DNA from 4 places in the Streptomyces sp. NPDC096310 genome. Region 3 is predicted to be linked to each of the others. Evidence: riboswitches for the same ligand, from Rfam matches in the RefSeq annotation. Region 3 holds a riboswitch; each other region holds the start of a gene.
The links. A riboswitch is a leader RNA that binds a small molecule or an ion and turns the genes downstream of it on or off. The one in region 3 is predicted to bind cobalamin.
Positions count from the first base shown of each region.

Region 1: linked by a shared signal. The riboswitch ahead of ACIQ7D_RS12590 (ribonucleoside-diphosphate reductase subunit alpha) and the one ahead of cobN (cobaltochelatase subunit CobN) in region 3 are both predicted to bind cobalamin.
Region 2: linked by a shared signal. The riboswitch ahead of metE (5-methyltetrahydropteroyltriglutamate--homocysteine S-methyltransferase) and the one ahead of cobN (cobaltochelatase subunit CobN) in region 3 are both predicted to bind cobalamin.
Region 4: linked by a shared signal. The riboswitch ahead of ACIQ7D_RS11910 (ABC transporter substrate-binding protein) and the one ahead of cobN (cobaltochelatase subunit CobN) in region 3 are both predicted to bind cobalamin.

Region 1 covers NZ_JBIWFO010000004.1:363,466-367,847, reverse strand. Annotated here, with positions in the region: gene ACIQ7D_RS12595 (ribonucleotide-diphosphate reductase subunit beta) at 1-127, opposite strand, end outside; gene ACIQ7D_RS12590 (ribonucleoside-diphosphate reductase subunit alpha) at 127-2,541, opposite strand; cobalamin riboswitch at 2,688-2,830, opposite strand; gene ACIQ7D_RS12585 (Uma2 family endonuclease) at 2,927-3,511, shown strand; gene ACIQ7D_RS12580 (YbdD/YjiX family protein) at 3,590-3,820, opposite strand; gene ACIQ7D_RS12575 (carbon starvation CstA family protein) at 3,817-4,382, opposite strand, start outside.
Region 2 covers NZ_JBIWFO010000007.1:134,834-139,215, forward strand. Annotated here, with positions in the region: gene ACIQ7D_RS16765 (response regulator) at 1-32, shown strand, start outside; gene metE (5-methyltetrahydropteroyltriglutamate--homocysteine S-methyltransferase) at 99-2,417, opposite strand; cobalamin riboswitch at 2,579-2,781, opposite strand; gene ACIQ7D_RS16775 (SAM-dependent methyltransferase) at 2,855-3,763, opposite strand; gene ACIQ7D_RS16780 (EF-hand domain-containing protein) at 3,760-4,296, opposite strand.
Region 3 covers NZ_JBIWFO010000032.1:31,299-35,680, reverse strand. Annotated here, with positions in the region: gene ACIQ7D_RS34275 (precorrin-2 C(20)-methyltransferase) at 1-151, opposite strand, end outside; gene ACIQ7D_RS34270 (precorrin-8X methylmutase) at 148-789, opposite strand; gene cobG (precorrin-3B synthase) at 819-2,207, opposite strand; cobalamin riboswitch at 2,294-2,454, shown strand; gene cobN (cobaltochelatase subunit CobN) at 2,489-4,382, shown strand, end outside.
Region 4 covers NZ_JBIWFO010000004.1:199,006-203,387, reverse strand. Annotated here, with positions in the region: gene ACIQ7D_RS11925 (sensor histidine kinase) at 1-504, shown strand, start outside; gene ACIQ7D_RS11920 (hypothetical protein) at 497-1,810, shown strand; gene ACIQ7D_RS11915 (DNA-binding response regulator) at 1,777-2,445, opposite strand; cobalamin riboswitch at 2,523-2,705, shown strand; gene ACIQ7D_RS11910 (ABC transporter substrate-binding protein) at 2,773-3,858, shown strand; gene ACIQ7D_RS11905 (FecCD family ABC transporter permease) at 3,957-4,382, shown strand, end outside.

The DNA of each region.
Region 1 (4,382 bases), on a different contig from region 3:
CCACCGTCCAGGTGTTCTTGATCGCGTCGCGGTAGCGCTCGTAGAAGTCCGGGTAGCGCATGGGCCGGAGCGTCAGCTCGAACCCCGGGTCCAGGAGGTTCTTCCGCGTCGTCGTTTCCGTGGTCATTACTGGCATGCCTCGCAGGACTCGGGGTTTTCCAGGGAGCAGGCGATCGCCTCGTCGGCCGGGGTGATCTGTGCGGGGACGGGCTTCGGTGCCGGTGCCGACTGCCCGCCGGCCGCGCGCGCGATGCGGGTCGCCGGGCGCGAGCGCAGGTAGTACGTCGTCTTCAGCCCCTTCTTCCACGCGTACGCGTACATCGAGCTGAGCTTTCCGATGGTCGGCGTCTCCAGGAACAGGTTCAGCGACTGGCTCTGGTCCAGGAACGGCGTACGGGCCGCCGCCATGTCGATCAGGCCGCGCTGCGGGATCTCCCACGCCGTACGGAACAGCTCCCGCACCTCGGCCGGGATCCAGGTGAAGCCCGCCACCGAGCCGCTGGACTCGCGCAGCGCCTCGCGGGTCTGCGCGTCCCAGACGCCGAGCCGCTTCAACTCCGCCACCAGGTAGGAGTTGACCTGAAGGAACTCCCCGGAGAGCGTCTCGCGCTTGAACAGGTTCGAGACCTGCGGCTCGATGCACTCGTACACGCCCGCGATCGACGCGATGGTCGCCGTCGGCGCGATGGCCAGGAGGAGGGAGTTTCGCATACCGGTCTCCGCGACCCGGGCGCGCAGCGCCGCCCAGCGCTCGGGCCAGTTCAGCTCCACCTCGTAGTGGTCGGGGTGGAGCACCCCGCGTGCGGCGCGCGTCTTCGACCAGACGGGCAGGGGGCCGCTCCGCTCGGCGAGGTCGCAGGACGCCTCGTACGCCGCGAGCATGATCCGCTCGGCGATCCGGGTGGAGAGCGCGGCGGCCTCCGGGGAGTCGAAGGGCAGCCGCTTCTTGAAGAAGACGTCCTGAAGGCCCATCGCGCCCAGGCCCACCGGACGCCACTTGGCGTTGGAGCGGCCCGCCTGCTCGGTCGGGTAGAAGTTGATGTCCACGACCCGGTCGAGGAAGGTGACGGCGGTACGGACGGTCTCGTCCAGCCGCTCCCAGTCGATCTCACCGGTGGCCGCGTCCACGAACGCGCCCAGGTTGACCGAGCCGAGGTTGCAGACGGCCGTCTCGCCGTCGTCCGTCACCTCAAGGATTTCTGTGCAGAGGTTGGAGGAGTGGACGGTGTGGCCGGGCTCGGCGGTCTGGTTCGCCGTACGGTTCGACGCGTCCTTGAAGGTCATCCAGCCGTTGCCGGTCTGCGCGAGGGTGCGCATCATCCGGCCGTACAGCTCACGGGCCTTGATCGTCCTGCGGGCGAGACCGTCGGCCTCCGCCTTGCGGTACGCGGTGTCGAACGCGTCGCCCCACAGGTCGACCAGGTCCGGCACGTCCACCGGCGAGAACAGCGACCAGACGCCGTCCGCCTCGACCCGGCGCATGAACTCGTCGGGGATCCAGTGCGCGAGGTTGAGATTGTGGGTACGGCGCGCGTCCTCGCCCGTGTTGTCGCGCAGTTCGAGGAACTCCTCCAGATCCGCGTGCCAGGTCTCCAGATAGACACAGGCGGCGCCCTTGCGCCGGCCGCCCTGGTTGACGGCCGCGACGGAGGAGTCGAGGGTCCGCAGGAACGGGACGATGCCGTTGGAGTGGCCGTTCGTCCCCCGGATCAGTGAACCGCGCGAACGGATACGGGAGTACGACAGTCCGATCCCACCCGCGTGCTTGGAAAGCCGCGCCACCTGGTGGTACCGGTCGTAGATGGAGTCCAGCTCGTCCAGCGGCGAGTCCAGCAGGTAGCAGGACGACATCTGCGGGTGGCGGGTACCGGAGTTGAAGAGCGTGGGGGAGGAGGGGAGGTAGTCCAGCCGGCTCATCAGCCGGTACAGCTTCTCGACCTCGTCCAGCGCGTGCGCGCTCTCGTCCTCGGCCAGCCCGGCGGCGACCCGCAGCATGAAGTGCTGCGGCGTCTCGATCACCTGGCGGGTGAGCGGGTGCCGGAGCAGATAGCGGCTGTAGAGCGTACGCAGCCCGAAGTAGCCGAAGCGGTCGTCGGCGGCCGGGTCGATCAGCGCGTCGAGGCGGTCGGCGTGGAGCGTGACGAAGGCGGCCGTACGGTCCGCGATCAGGCCCTCGCGATGGCCGGTGGCGACGGACGCGGAGAACGACACGGCGCCCTGGGAGGCCGCCTCGTCGGCGATCGTACGGGTGAGCAGCCGGGCGGCGAGGCGGGAGTACGCCGGGTCGTCGGAGATCTGCCCGGCCGCCGCCTCCGTGGCCAGCTCGCGCAGCTCGGCCTCGTCCGAGCGGGCGTTGCGGCCGCGCAGCGCGGCGGCGGCGATCCTGCCCGGGTCGGCGTCGGGCAGATCGGCGGTCAGCTCGGTCAGGGTCCGCAGCAGCGCGGTGCCGGGGGCGTCGGCCTGCCCGGGGACGGTCGTCGCCCCGTTCTCGGACGGTGCCTCCGGGGCAACTGAAACCGGATCCGCTGGCGCGATGGTCACGTGGTGCTCTCCCTCGCTCGGCTCTGGGCCACGAGGAGGCACGGGTCCGCGCGCACGGCCGCACCCCATGCCTTCGCAGGGCGGCACACCGCGCCGCGTCCACCGGCCCAACCGCGAGGCCCGGACGTCTGGGCGCCCGGATCGGTCGAGCCGGACGCACTGCCGGCAGGTGTTCGGACTGGCGGGCACGACAAAGCGCGCCACAGTACACCGTTGCGGGACAGTTCCGGATTCACACCGGATTCCCCTGCGTCGACAGCGAGGTCGAGCATACATCTGGGGGGCGCGCGGTGCGCCACCCCCCAGATGTTGTGTCGTGGGTCGCTTCGACGGTCGTTGTCGGACCCCTCCGCTATCGTCGTTGTGACAAGGAGGAGGTATCCCCATGACGGTCATCGACTACGAGTCTCAGATCCATCCCGAGGAGTTCGACGAGGCCACCGCGATAATGGCCCGCACCATTACGAGCATTCGGCTGGAACTCATCGACGGGAAGATCAGGAGCAGGGTTGTGCCGGATGGGGACCACGGACGCATCGTGCAGTGGCTGACCCGTATCTGTATGCAGTCCCGTCCGGAGCTGTGGCTCCATCCCGACCAGGGACTCAAAGCGCAGACGTATCGGAAGGGCCGAGCCCGTCCGGATGCCTCACTCGCCCCCACGGATGCCTTCGTCGGCCAGGGGGAGTGGGCCGATCCTGCCCCGGTCCTGATGACGGTCGAAGTCACGTCGTACGACTCCGACACCGACAACCGTGACCGGGTGGAGAAGCCGCGTGCCTACGCCCAGACCGACATCCCGGTCTACCTGCTGATCGACCGGGACAACTGCGTTGTGACGGTCCACAGCGAGCCCGACGGAGTGCGGTACGAGACCATCCACACCGTGCCGTTCGGCAAGGAGATCACTCTCCCCGAACCGGTCGGGATCACGCTGGAGACCGAGCAGCTCAAGGACTGGGTGCGCTGAGGTGACGACGAACGGGCCGCCGGACCCGTGGAAGAGGTCCGGCGGCCCGTGGTTCGCGCGGTGCGGCTCGGCAAAGGCTCAGCAGCAGCGGAAGCCCTCGCGCGGGTCGGCCTCGCGGGCGTCCGTGCGGCTGCGTTCGAAGGCGCGGCGGGTCATGACCTCCCCCGTCGGGGCACCGGCGTCCGCGTGGGCCCGCGCGTGGGCCACGTACCGCTCGTACGCGGACTCGCCGGTGAACTCCCGTACGTACCAGCGGATCCGCCCCGCCACCTGCCGGACCCGCTCCGCCCGGCTCCGGGGCCGGGTCATGCCGGGCCCGTTCCCGCCGGGACGCTCTCCCGCTCCCTGGCGGTCCCGGCGGCGGCCAGCTCAGCCTTCTCCTCCTTGGTGGGGATCATGCCGGCCGGGGCGACGATCCTGGACTCGGTGTACGGGACCTCCACCAGCTTCACGCTCTCCGGATCACGGATCGCCTTGAAGCAGACCCGCCCGGCGTCCGCGATGACGACCAGGATGAGGACCGCGAAGAGCGCCGAGAGGACCCCGTCCACCGTGGAGTTGGTGACGACGGTGTGCATGTCGTCCATGGTCTTGGCCGGGGCCAGCACCTCGCCCCGGTCGATGGCCGACCGGTACACGTCGCGCTGGGTGAAGAAGCCCACCCTCGGGTCGCCCGAGAAGATCTTCTGCCAGCTCGCGGTGAGCGTGACGGCGGCGTCCCACGCGAGTGGCACGGCCGTCACCCAGGCCCACTTCAGGCGGCCGGACTTGACCAGCAGCGTGGTGCAGACGGCGAGCGCCACGGCCGCCAGGAGCTGGTTGGCGATGCCGAAGAGCGGGAAGAGCTGGTTGATACCGCCCAGCGGGTCGT
Region 2 (4,382 bases), on a different contig from region 3:
GGGAGTCCGGCCTGGTCGGCGGGAGACGGTGAGCCGCGTGCGGGCGACGCGGGGGCCGGGGCGCCCGTAGGCACCCCGGCCTTCTGTCCGCTCCTCGGTCAGGACGCGGGGAGTTCGCCGCGGACCGTACGGGCGGCGGTGACCAGGTTCTCCAGGGAGGCCATGGTCTCGGGCCAGCCGCGGGTCTTCAGGCCGCAGTCCGGGTTGACCCACAGCCGGTCGGCGGGGATGGCCTTGAGGCCGGCCCGCAGCAGATCGGCGGCTTCCCGTGCGCTCGGTACGCGCGGGGAGTGGATGTCGTACACGCCGGGTCCGGCCTCGCGCGGGTAGCCGTGGGCGGCGAGTTCGTGGGCGACCTGCATATGGGAGCGGGCGGCCTCCAGGCTGATGACGTCGGCGTCGAGGTCGTCGATGGCCTGGACGATGTCGCCGAACTCGGCGTAGCACATGTGCGTGTGGATCTGGGTGTCCGGGAGCACGCCGCTGGTGGTGAGGCGGAAGGACTCGGTCGCCCAGTCCAGGTAGGCGGCGCGGCCGGCGGCGCGCAGGGGCAGGGTCTCGCGCAGGGCCGGTTCGTCGACCTGGATCACCGAGGCGCCGCCTGCCTCCAGATCGGCGACCTCGTCGCGCAGGGCGAGGGCGACCTGGCGGGCGGTGTCGCCGAGCGGCTGGTCGTCGCGGACGAAGGACCAGGCGAGCATGGTGACGGGGCCGGTGAGCATGCCCTTGACCGGGCGTGACGTGAGCGACTGGGCGTACGTCGTCCAGCGCACCGTCATGGGTCCGGGGCGGGAGATGTCCCCGGCCAGTACCGGCGGACGGACATAGCGGGTGCCGTAGGACTGCACCCAGCCGTGCCGCGTGACGAGATAGCCGGTGAGCTGCTCGGCGAAGTACTGCACCATGTCGTTGCGCTCGGGCTCACCGTGGACCAGGACATCGATCCCGGCCTTCTCCTGGAAGGCGATGACCTCCTGGATCTCGGCCTTGATGCGCTCCTCGTACCCGGCGGTGTCGATCCGGCCGGCCCGCAGGTCGGCGCGGGCGGTGCGCAGCTCGTCGGTCTGCGGGAACGAGCCGATGGTGGTCGTCGGCAGCAGCGGCAGTCCCAGGTGGGCGCGGTGCGCGGCGGCCCGCTCCGGGTACGGCTGGGCGCGGCGGCCGTCGGCGTCGGTGACGGCGGCGGTCCTGGCCCGTACGGCCGGGTCGTGGGTGAGGGGGGAATCCGTACGGGAGGCGAGGTCGGCCCGGTTGTCGGCCAGCTCGGCGGTGATGGCGCCGGTGCCCTGGGCCAGCCCCTTCGCCAGGGTGACGATCTCGGCGGTCTTCTGCCGGGCGAAGGCGAGCCAGCGCAGCACCCGCGGGTCGATGTCCCGTTCGGCCGCGGTGTCGAGCGGGACGTGCAGGAGGGAGCAGGAGGCGGCCACATCGACCCGGGCGGCCAGACCGAGGAGGGTGGCGAGGGTCGCGAGGGACTTCTCGTAGTCGTTGATCCAGATGTTGCGGCCGTTGACGACGCCCGCGACGAGCCGCTTGCCGGGGAGTCCGCCCGCGGCGGCGAGGTCGTCGAGGTTGGCCGCGGCGGCGTCGGTGAAGTCCAGCGCCAGCCCCTCGACGGGGGCCTTCGCCAGGACGGGCAGCGCGTCGCCGAGCCGGTCGAAGTACGAGGCCACCAGCAGCTGGGGCCGGTCGGTGCGGTTGCCGAGGTCGCGGTAGGCGCGGGCGGCGGCGTCCAGCTCGGCGCGCGTACGGTCCTGGACCAGCGCGGGCTCGTCGAGCTGTACCCACGCGGCGCCGGCCGCGCGCAGATCGGCGAGGACCTCCGCGTAGACGGGCAGCAGCCGGTCCAGCAGCGTCAGCGGCTCGAATCCGGCGGGCACGCCGGGGGCGGGCTTGGAGAGCAGGAGATAGGTGACGGGGCCGACCAGGACCGGGCGGGCGGTGTGCCCCAGCGTCAGTGCCTCGGTCAGCTCGGCGACCTGCCGGGTGGAGTCGGCGGTGAAGACGGTGTCGGGGCCGAGTTCGGGGACGAGGTAGTGGTAGTTCGTGTCGAACCACTTGGTCATCTCCAGCGGCGCCACATCCTTGGTGCCGCGGGCCATCGCGAAGTAGCCGCCGAGTGCGTCGGCCGCGACGGCCGCCCGGTGCCGCTCGGGTACGGCGCCGACCATGACGCTGGTGTCCAGGACGTGGTCGTAGTACGAGAAGTCGCCGGTGGGCACCTCGTGGACTCCGGCGTCCGCCATCTGCCGCCAGTTGGCCCGGCGCAGACCGGCCGCCGTCTCCCGGAGGGCGCCGGCGGTGACGCGGCCCTTCCAGTACCCCTCGACGGCCTTCTTCAGTTCCCGGTTCTGGCCCTGGCGGGGGTAGCCGTACACGGTGGCCCGTGCTGCCGCGGCCGCGGACTGTGTCGTCACGGAAATCTCCTTCGCGAGATGACTCCTGAACATCCCGGGGACGGGACGTGGGCGCGAAAGGGTGACGAACCCGACGGTCGAGACGGCGCCTCGGGCGCGCTGGTCCGTCCGGTATGTACGCCGACCCGCCCACGAGGTCACCGGGATATCCGCACGCGATCGGTCGCGTACGGGCAACGGGCAGGTCTTCGGACTCGCGGGCACGTCTGCCGGGGCAGACACCTACTGGCCGTCGCTTCCCGGACCCTGTACGTCGGATCCAGTGCGTATGACGGCGGTCGTTCCCGCTCACCGCTGCGGGGCAGTCCCGGATTCCCACCGGGTTCCCTCTTACGACGCGTCTGCCTGGATGGCAGGGCGAACCAGCTACATCCGCCAGGCTAGAGCGTGGGCAACCCGCCGGACGAATGTGTTCACATTCCGGAATGTGAGGTGGATCACGAGCCCGGCGTCTCCGCGAAGATCCAGCGGTTGGCGGCCAGCGCGTCGTCCGGCTCGGGGAGCGGGCCGCGGCCGTGGAGGCGGGTGAAATCGAACGGCGAGCGGACCGAGACCGTCCAGCCCCGCCGGGCGAGCTCGGCGGCCGACGCGGGGCGCGGATCCGGGTCGAAGAGAGCCGGCAGATCGATGTCGATCCGCGCCTTCGTCGTGGTGTAGACGGGACTGGCGCGTACGTCCGCACCCTCCAGGTTCTTGATCTCGTACGCCAGTGTGCTCCCGGGCGCGCTCAGCCGGTCCACCGTCGCGATGAGATTCCGCTCGGCCGCCGCCGGGAGGTACAGCAGCAGCCCCTCGACGAGCCAGGCGGTCGGTACGGCCGGGTCGAGCCCCGCGGCGATCAGCGCGTCGGCCCAGTCGAACCGGAGATCGGCCGCGACCGGTCTGCGCTCGGCCACGGGGACGGCACCCGACCCGTCGAGTACGGCCTGCTTGAAGGCCAGCATCTCGGCGGTGTCGATCTCGTGGACCACACAGCCGGGCGGCCAGCCGAGCCGGAACGCCCGGGAGTCCAGCCCCGCGCCCAGCAGCACCACCTGGCGCACGCCCGTGTCCGCCGTACGGAGCAGATGGTCGTCCAGGACCCGGGTGCGCAGGGCGAAGTACCGGCCGAGGCGGCCCCAGAGCGGGTCGGCGTTCCCGCCGGGGACCTGGTCGGGGCGGACCGGCCAGCCGGCCGAGGCCGGTGCCGCCCGGACGAAGCGCTCCGCGAACTCGTCCCGTGCCAGGGCGTCCGGGCGGTGGGTCTCGATGGCGCGGGCGGCGGCCACCATGAGGGCGGTCCTGCCCACGCCCCCGGCCACCCCGAGGGCCGGCTCCGGTGCCGTACCGGCGGCGGGCGGGGTCACCGGAACAGGCCCGCGGTCAGGTGGTCCCCGGGGATACCGGCCTTCTCGGGGCGGTAGAAGTCCCTGATGGCGTCCGCCCAGATGTCCACCGCGACACGGTCGTCGTCCGTGGGGTCGAGGGCGTCGAACAGGGCGTCGATGTTGGGCTGCCGGAAGCCGACGCCCCTCATCAGGCCACCGAAGACGGGACGGGTGACAAGGCCGTCCTCCTCCAGGGAGCCGAGACCGGCGAACGCCTCGGCGAACGCGTCGACCGTCGACGCGAACCGCTCCGGCGCCAGCACGCAGGCGGTGAACTCCTCCTGGCCGACCCGCCCGTCGCCGTCGGTGTCCAGTTCGGTGACGAGGGTCGTCCAGTACCGCTGGAAGGCGTCGAGCAGCGCGCGTTTCCGGGCGTCGGGTGCCGTGGGCACCGCCGCGACCACCCGGCGTCCCATCAGCTCGAAGTCGGCGGCCTCCAGATAGCCGTTCCCGTCGGCGTCGAACAGCGAGAAGACGAGCTGGACACGGTTGGTCGCCTCAACGGTACGCATGGCGCCCTCCTCTGCTCTCCGGTCTCCGGCTCTCGGGCCGCTTGCCCCTCCACTATCCGGGCGGGGCGGGCGCGGCGATACGGAAA
Region 3 (4,382 bases):
CGATGGAGCGGCCGTGGCGGGCGCTGTGGTACGCGATCACGTCCGCCTCGGCGATGACCTGCACCGCCCGTACGGTCATCAGGGACGGGTCGCCGGGGCCGAGGCCGACGCCGTACAGACGGCCCATGCGGAGGCTGGTGTTGTCGGTCATTCCACTTCGCTCGCGATCGCGTTGACGGCCGCGGCGGCGAGGGCGCTGCCGCCGCGCCGTCCCCGTACGACCAGGTGTTCAAGGGCCAAGGGGTGCTCGGCCAGCGCGTCCTTGGACTCCGCCGCGCCGATGAAGCCCACCGGGACGCCGATGACGGCCGCCGGGCGCGGCGCGCCCGCCTCGACCATCTCCAGCAGCCGGAAGAGCGCGGTCGGCGCGTTGCCGACGGCGACGACCGCGCCGTCCAGCCGGTCCCGCCACAGCTCCAGGGCGGCGGCGCTGCGCGTCGTCCCCAGCTCGGCGGCGAGGGCGGGCACGGCCGGGTCGGAGAGCGTGCAGACCACGTCGTTGCCGGCGGGCAGCCGCTTGCGCGTGACCCCGCTCGCGACCATCCGCACATCGCACAGGATCGGCGCGCCCGCGCGCAGCGCCTCGCGGGCGCGGGCCACCACGCCGGGGGTGAAGGCCAGGTCGCGCACGAGGTCGACCATGCCGCAGGCGTGGATCATCCGCACCGCGACCTGGGAGACATCGGCGGGCAGCCCGGCGAGGTCCGCCTCGGCACGGATCGTGGCGAACGACTGGCGGTATATCGCCGCGCCGTCCTTCTCATAGTCGAACACTGTGGTCTCGCTCATCTCGTCACGTCGTCACGACTGCGTTGTCTTCACGTTCTCGTCCCGTCCCGCGTGTGTACGGAGACGGTGTAGCGGCCCTCGCCGGTCGCGACCATGTCCACCCGTTCGCCCTGCGGATGACCGCAGCGCCGCGCGCACCCCGACCAGTACACGGGCAGCCCGGTCCGGTCGCTGTGCCGGTCACTGTCCTGATCCAGGTCCGCGGCGGGGGCGGTGGTCACGGACGCGGCGGCGTCCGCCCGTACGTCCGCGAGCGCCTTGGCGCACCCGGGCCGCCCGGTGCAGGCGCCGACACCGAGCCAGGGGGAGCCGGGCTCGGTGACCAGGCCGGCGGTACGGAGGCGCCCGAGGAGACCGGCGGCGTCGTCCGGGGCCAGGCCGGGAACGATCACCCCGCGCCAGGGAGTCAGCCGCAGGCCGCCGCCCCCGTACAGCAGATGCCGCCACTGCGCCACGCTCAGCCGCCCCAGCCGGGGGTACGCGGAGAGCGCGACCGTCCCGTCGGGGGAGGGGATCAGCCCGGGGACGGGCACCCGTGCGCCCTCCCGCGTCTCCTCCGCATCCCCCGTCAGGTCCCCCGCCGAGTCCCCCGTCGGGACTCCCGCCAAGTCCCCTGTCAGGACCGTGATCCCGGCCGCCGTCAGGCGCTCCGTCACCGCGGCGGGCAGCCCGCGGGCCACCACGGCGGGCAAGTCCCGTACGCGCCAGGCGCCCGTGCCGCTCGCCTCCGCCGCCGTGCGGAAGGTCTCCGCCGCCAGCAGGGCCGCGCGCGGGGCGTCGGCGGCCGGGACGCGTACCGCCCGTACCGGCTGGTCTCCGAACGGCGGGTGATTCATACCGATCTGTACCGTTGCCGTGCCGTCCCGCCGTGCGAGCAACGTCACATCCGCGCCCAGCGTCGCCACATCGCCCCGGCCGTCGTCCAGCGCGAACAGGAAGCGCCCGGAAAGCTCCGCCGCCGCCTCGCTCGCGCACAGCAGCCCGTCCAGCCGCCGGGCCCACGACGGCACGTCCCCGGCGCCGAGTCCGTCGAGTCCGGCCAGCGGTGAGGCGACGATGTTCCGGACCCGCTCGTGCTCCTCCGACGGCAGCAGATCCGCCTCGTGCAGCAGCGCCGCCAGCTCACCGCCGCAGCTCGCGCCGAGCCCCCGGAGCTGGACATTGCCCCGGGACGTGAGGTCCAGACGACCGTCGCCCAGACGCTCCGCCGCATCCGCCAGGGCGAGCGCCTGACGGTGCGTCAACAGCCCTGCGGGCAGCCGGAGTCTGGCCAGGAACCCGTCGTCGGCACGGTGCAGCCGCAGCGCGCCGGGGCAGGCGTCACCCCGTTCCCGTACGACATCGCGCACCGCGCCCCCGACCGGAGCGCGCGCGGCGGCTTCGTCCCGGTTCACGGGTGTTGGCGAGGTGGGCGGCATGGCCGCGAGCATACCCACGTGGCCCCCGCCCGCCCCCTCCTCGTCCGCCGCCCCGACGAGGCGCCCTCCCCCGCCCGTGACCTCAGCACTTACTATGCAGACGGCGGGCCCGTCAGGCCCGTCACACGCCAGTGACGGCGTCATGGGGAGGAAGCCCGGTGCGAACCCGGCGCGGTCCCGCCACTGTGAACCCGACAGCTCCGGCCGTCGGGTGAGCCAGGAACTCCCGCCGTCCTCCACACCCGCCCGGGGCGCGGACCCCGAGGAAGGCCAGACGCCGCATGCTTCTGCTCCTGTCGACGTCCGACACCGATCTGCTCAGCGCCCGCGCCGCCAACGCGGCGGACGGCCCGGTCCCGTACCGGTTCGCCAACCCGGCCCGGCTCGCGCTCGACGAACTGCCCGCGCTGCTGGAGGGCGCCGACCTCGTCGTCGTACGGCTCCTCGGCGGTCTGCGCGCCTGGCAGGACGGCATCGACGCCCTCCTCGCCCGGGACATCCCCGTCGTCGTCCTCACCGGCGAACAGGCGCCCGACGCACAGCTCATGGAGGCGTCCACCGTCCCCATCGGGATCGCCGCCGAGGCGCACGCCTATCTCGCCCACGGCGGGCCCGCCAACCTGGACCAGCTCGCGCGGTTCCTCTCCGACACCGTCCTGCTGACCGGCCACGGCTTCGAGCCGCCCGCCGCCGCGCCCACCTGGGGACGGCTGGAGCGCAAGGTCAGGCCGCCGCGCTTCGGCCGGCCAGGCCATTCCGTGGCCGAGGTGGCCCCGACCGTCGCGGTCCTCTACTACCGCGCGCACCACATGAGCGGCAACACCGCCTTCGTCGAGACGCTGTGCTCGGCGATCGAGGACGCCGGGGCCCGGCCCCTGCCGCTCTTCGTCTCGTCCCTGCGCGCCCCCGAGCCGGAGCTGCTGGCCGCCCTCGGCGAGGCGCATGCCATCGTCACCACCGTGCTCGCCGCCGGGGGCACCAAGCCCGCCCAGGCGTCGGCGGGCGGCGACGACGAGGCGTGGGACGCGGGCGCGCTCGCCGCACTCGACGTACCGATCCTCCAGGCCCTCTGCCTCACCAGCAGCCGCGCTGCCTGGGAGGAGAGCGACGAGGGGCTGACGCCGCTCGACGCGGCCTCGCAGGTCGCCGTACCGGAGTTCGACGGCCGGCTGATCACCGTCCCGTTCTCCTTCAAGGAGATCGACGAGGACGGACTGCCCGCCTACGTACCCGACCCCGAGCGGGCCGCGCGCGTCGCCGGGATCGCCGTACGCCACGCCTCGCTCGCCCACCGTACGAACGCCGAGAAGCGCGTCGCGCTGGTCCTCTCCGCGTACCCCACCAAGCACTCCCGCATCGGCAACGCCGTCGGCCTCGACACCCCCGCCAGCGCCGTCGCGCTGCTGCGCCGGCTGGTCGCCGAGGGATACGACTTCGGTACGGAGGCGGACGAGCCCGTGCCCGGTCTGGAGTCCGGCGACGGCGACGAGCTGATCCGCGCGCTCATCGACGCGGGCGGCCACGACCAGGAATGGCTCACCGAGGAGCAGCTCGCCCGCAACCCCGTCCGTATACCGGCGGCCGACTACCGGCGCTGGTACGAACTGCTCCCCGCCGGTCTGCGGGCCTCCGTCGAGCGGCACTGGGGGCCGCCGCCCGGCGAGATGTTCCTCGACCGCAGCCGCGTCGGCGCGGGCGGCGACCCGGACGGCGACATCGTGCTCGCCGCCCTGCGGCGCGGCAATCTGCTGATCCTCATCCAGCCGCCGCGCGGCTTCGGCGAGAATCCGATCGCGATCTACCACGACCCCGATCTGCCGCCCTCGCACCACTACCTGGCCGCGTACCGCTGGATCCAGGCGGCCGAGCACGACGGCGGTTTCGGCGCCGACGCCATGATCCACCTGGGCAAGCACGGCAACCTGGAGTGGCTGCCCGGCAAGAACGCCGGGATGTCCGCGTCCTGCGCGCCGGACGCCGCGCTCGGTGACCTGCCGCTGATCTACCCGTTCCTCGTCAACGACCCGGGCGAGGGCACACAGGCGAAGCGGCGCGTGCACGCCACGCTCGTGGACCACCTCGTACCGCCGATGGCGCGCGCCGAGTCGTACGGCGACATCGCGCGCCTGGAGCAACTGCTCGACGAGTACGCGGCGATCTCCTCCATGGACCCGG
Region 4 (4,382 bases), on a different contig from region 3:
CAGGCGGCCAAGGACCTGCGCAGGCTGGCGGCGGAGCGCGCGCCCGCGGGGACGGACAAGACCGATGAGCCCCATGAGATGCGTGAAGCGTACGAGGCGTACGAGGCGGGCGGCCTGGCCGACCTGACGCGGGAGCTGCTCGCGGAGCTCGACGGCCACCCGCTCTCCGTACACATCGCGTTCGACCGTGCGCCCGGCTCCCTGGGCCCGGTCCCGCGCGCCGCCGCCGTCGCGCTGCGCGGCTCCCTGGGGGAGGCCCTGCGCAATGTGGACCGGCACGCGGGCGTCGGTGTCGCGACGGTGACGGCGGTCCGGGACGGGGACACCGTCACCGTCGTCGTCCGCGACGAGGGCACCGGCTTCGACCGGGCGCGCGTACCGGCGCACCGCCGGGGACTGACCCGTTCGATCGTCGAGCGGATGGAGTCGGCGGGCGGCCGGGCCACGATCGCCTCCCGCCCCGGCGAGGGCACGACCGTACGGCTGGAGTGGCCCCGTGTCTGACGCGCGGTCACCTGCCCCTGCCGGCAAGGAGGCGGACGGCGTCGGCGCCGATCCGCTGACCGACCGGATCGCCCGGGACATGCGCGCCGGGCTGCGGGTGGCCGGGCTGTTCATCCTCACCGCCGTGCACCTCGGGCTCGCCCTGCCCGCCCTGCTCGCCAGCCTGCGCGGCTACGACCAGCCCTGGGTCCAGCTCTTCGCGTTCACCCTGCTGACCCTTCTGATCATGGTGGACGCGCTGCTCGGCGCCGATGGGCGCGGCCGGCCGCGCCCGTGGGTGGTGCTCGGTCTGACCTGCACCGTCGTGGCGTCGACCGTCGCCACCAGCCGGCTGCCCGTGGAGGACTTCATCGGCACCCCGCACTGGACGTTCCTGGAGATCGGCTGGTTCGGGGTGCTGCTGCTCTTCGACGCCGGGCTGGGGCCGACGCTGGTCTTCATCGGCGGCCATCTCGCCGTGACGCTCGGTCAGTTGCTGCTCGCCGGGGTGCCGACCCGTGAGGCCGCCTCCGGGATGGCCGTCAGCGCCCTGGCCATCTGCACCTTCCAGGTGGCCGCCGCGATGCTCGCCCGGTCGCTCGGGGAGTGCGCCGCCGCCGCGAGCGCCACAGGGCGCGAACAGGAGCGCGTCCGTACGGAGGCCGCCGTCGCCGCCCAGGTCCACGCCGACCAGCGGGCCCGCTACGCCGAACTCGGCCGCTCCGTCCTGCCGTTGCTGACCGGGCTCGCGGACGGTGCGCTCGACCCGGGGGACGGGGCGGTACGGCGCCGCTCCGCCGTCGAGGCCGCGCGGCTGCGGCGGCTCTTCGCGGAGCGCGACCACGCGCACGATCCGCTGCTCCACGAACTACGGGCCGGTATCGACGTCGCCGAACGCCAGGGCGTCGACGTACAGCTCGCCGTACGCGGGGCCTCGGCCCCGGTGGACCGGCGGCTGCGCCGCGCGCTCACCGAGCCGGTGCTCGCCGCGCTGGCGACCGCCGAGCACAGCGCCCGCGCCACGGTGGTGCGCAGCGGCGGCCTGGTGCGGGTGAGCGTGGTGACGGACGGCCCGGCGACGGCGCTGACGGAGATCCCGGACGCGGCCGAGCAGGGGGTGCGGGTGCGTACCGTACGCAGCGAGGGGCGGCTGCTGGTCGAGGCGTCCTGCGTCCTCGACACCGCTGCCGACGGAGCCGCTGCGAGCGACGGCGCCGCTCCGGGCGGCAGGGTCGCTTCGGCCGGCGCCGGCGGCGCCGACGACGTGGTCGCCGCCGTCCCCGGCGCCCGGGGTCACAGCTCGTCCAGCGATGTCAGCCCGTCCTGAATGGCCCGCGCGACCAGATTGGCCTTGGTCGTCGCGGGCCGGCCCGCGTTGGCGTACTTGATCCTGACCCGCTCCAGATAGGTGTTCACCGTACGGACCGAGAGCCCCAGGCTCGCCCCGACCATCGCCTTGGACTCCGACTGGAACCACTCCAGCAGCACCTCCACCTCACGCGGGGTGAGCGCGGGCCGCCCCTTGCGCGCGTCGCTGCCGAACGCCCCGGCCAGCGCGGGCGGGGTGTACGGGCGGCAGTCGGCCGCCGCCAGGGTCGCCGCCATGAGGTGCCGTTCGCCCTCCGCCTTGGTGAGGTAGGTGAACGCGCCCAGATCCAGACAGGTCAGCGCGGTCTCCTGGCTGTCCTGCATGGTGTAGACGATCACCTGCCGCTCCCGCGCGACGAGTTGCCGCAGCTCGGGGTAGGCGGGCAGCCCTGCCGACCTGCCCGGGCCGAGCTGGAGGTCCAGCACCACGACGTCCGCGTCCCGCCCTGGCCCGCTCGTCGCCACCGACAGATCGGGGCCCTTGGCGGTCACCGCGATCGGCCGCTCCGATGCCGCGTACCAGGACTCGATGCCCGCGAGGACCACGGGATGGTCGTCGATCAGGGCGACCTTCACGGGCGCGGTTTCGGCCATGCCCCATTGTCCGCCGCGCGGGCCGCCACCGGGCGGAAAGCGCCGGAAAGTGCCGCAGGGGGGCGGGAAAACGCCTGTGATAGCTTGCCGAGGCCAGTCGAACCCATGTACGTGGGTCAGGGAATCCGGTGCGAATCCGGAGCTGACGCGCAGCGGTGAGGGCGACGGGCGGGGCATCGGCCACTGGACGGCAGTCCGGGAAGGCGCTCCCGTCCGGATGACCCCGAGTCCGAAGACCTGCTGGCGGCCTCCGTCCGCGTCCCGTGGCGGGGGAGCACCGTACGACCGGGCTCCGCGCATGGGCCCTCGACGCAGAGGAACGACTCCGTGCCGATCGCACGCCTTGCCCGCCGTACCACTCTTCTCCTCGCGGCCGGCGCCCTGTTGCTGACCGGCTGCGGCGGACAGGGGACGACCACCACCCGGGACAGCGCCTCCGGGGCCGGATCGGGTTCCGGGGCGGAGGCCAGGTCCGGGGCCGCCGGTTATCCCCGTACCGTCACCAACTGCGGTCAGAAGGTACGGATCGACGCGCCGCCCGAGCGGGCCGTCTCGCTCAACCAGGGCACCACGGAGATCATGCTCTCCCTCGGCCTCGGTGACCGGATGGCCGGCACCGCCACCTGGACGGACCCGCTGCCCAAGGGGCTGGAGAAGGAGAATGCCGAGGTCGAGCGGCTGGCCGACAACAATCCGTCCTTCGAGAAGGTCCTCGACACCGAGCCCGACTTCGTCGCCTCCTCCTTCGAATCCACCCTGGGCAAGGGCGGTGTGGCCACGCGCGCGCAGTTCGGGAAGCTGGGCGTGCCGACCTATGTCTCCCCGTCCGACTGCGCCAAGGACAACTCCGGCGACACCGACGGATCGCGCGCGACGCCGCTGACGATGGAGGACATCTACGGCGAGATCCGCGATCTGGCCAGGGTGTTCGACGTCGAGGAGCGGGGCGCCACGCTCGTCCGGAGCCTGAAGGAACGGATGAACAAGGCGGTCGCCGGGATCGACACCAAGAAGGCGGCGGAGACCACCTTCCTCTACTGGTTCGCCAACTCCGAGGCCCCCTACATGGGCGGCTGCTGCGGGGCGCCCGGCATCATCACGCGGACCGTCGGTGCCAAGAACGTCTTCGACTCCACCCATGACGAGTGGCCCCAGATCAACTGGGAGACGGTCGCCGACCGGAACCCGGACTTCCTGGTGATCGGGGATCTCTCCCGCAGGTCGGAGACGGCCGAGACGGCGGCCAAGAAGATCGAGTTCCTGGAGACCAACCCGGCCACCAGGAACATGGACGCGGTGAAGCACCGGCGGTACGTCCGGCTCAGCGGCCAGGCGATGAACCCGAGCATCCGTACGGTGGAGGGCGTCGAGCGGGTGGCGGCGGCGCTGCGCGCGTACGCGCCCGCCGCGTGAAAACCACGGAACGGGCGTCGGGGACGCCCGCCGCGCCGCACGCGTCCCCGGACCCGTCCGCACCGTCCGCCCCGGCCCAGGACGGCCGGTTCCACCGGATCCGGACGGCGGCCTGGCTCCGCCCGGCAGGCTGGGCCTGTGCCCTCGCCGCGCTCGCGCTCTCCGTCGCCGTGGCGATCACCATCGGGCCCGCGGACATCCGGGTGGGCGACGTCTGGTCGGTCGTCGCCGCGCATCTGGGCCGGGGCGAGTCGCCCCTCACCCCGATCCGTGACGGCATCGTCTGGAACCTGCGGCTGCCGCGCACCCTGCTCGCCGCGGTGTGCGGCGCCGGGCTCGCGGTGTGTGGCGCGATCATGCAGTCCCTGCTGCGCAACCCGCTCGCCGACCCCTTCGTCCTCGGTGTCTCCTCGGGGGCGTCCACCGGCGCGGTCCTGGTGGTGGTGCTCGGGGCCGGGGGAGGGGCGCTGTCCATCTCTGGCGGGGCGTTCCTCGGCGCGCTGTGCTCGTTCGCGATGGTGCTG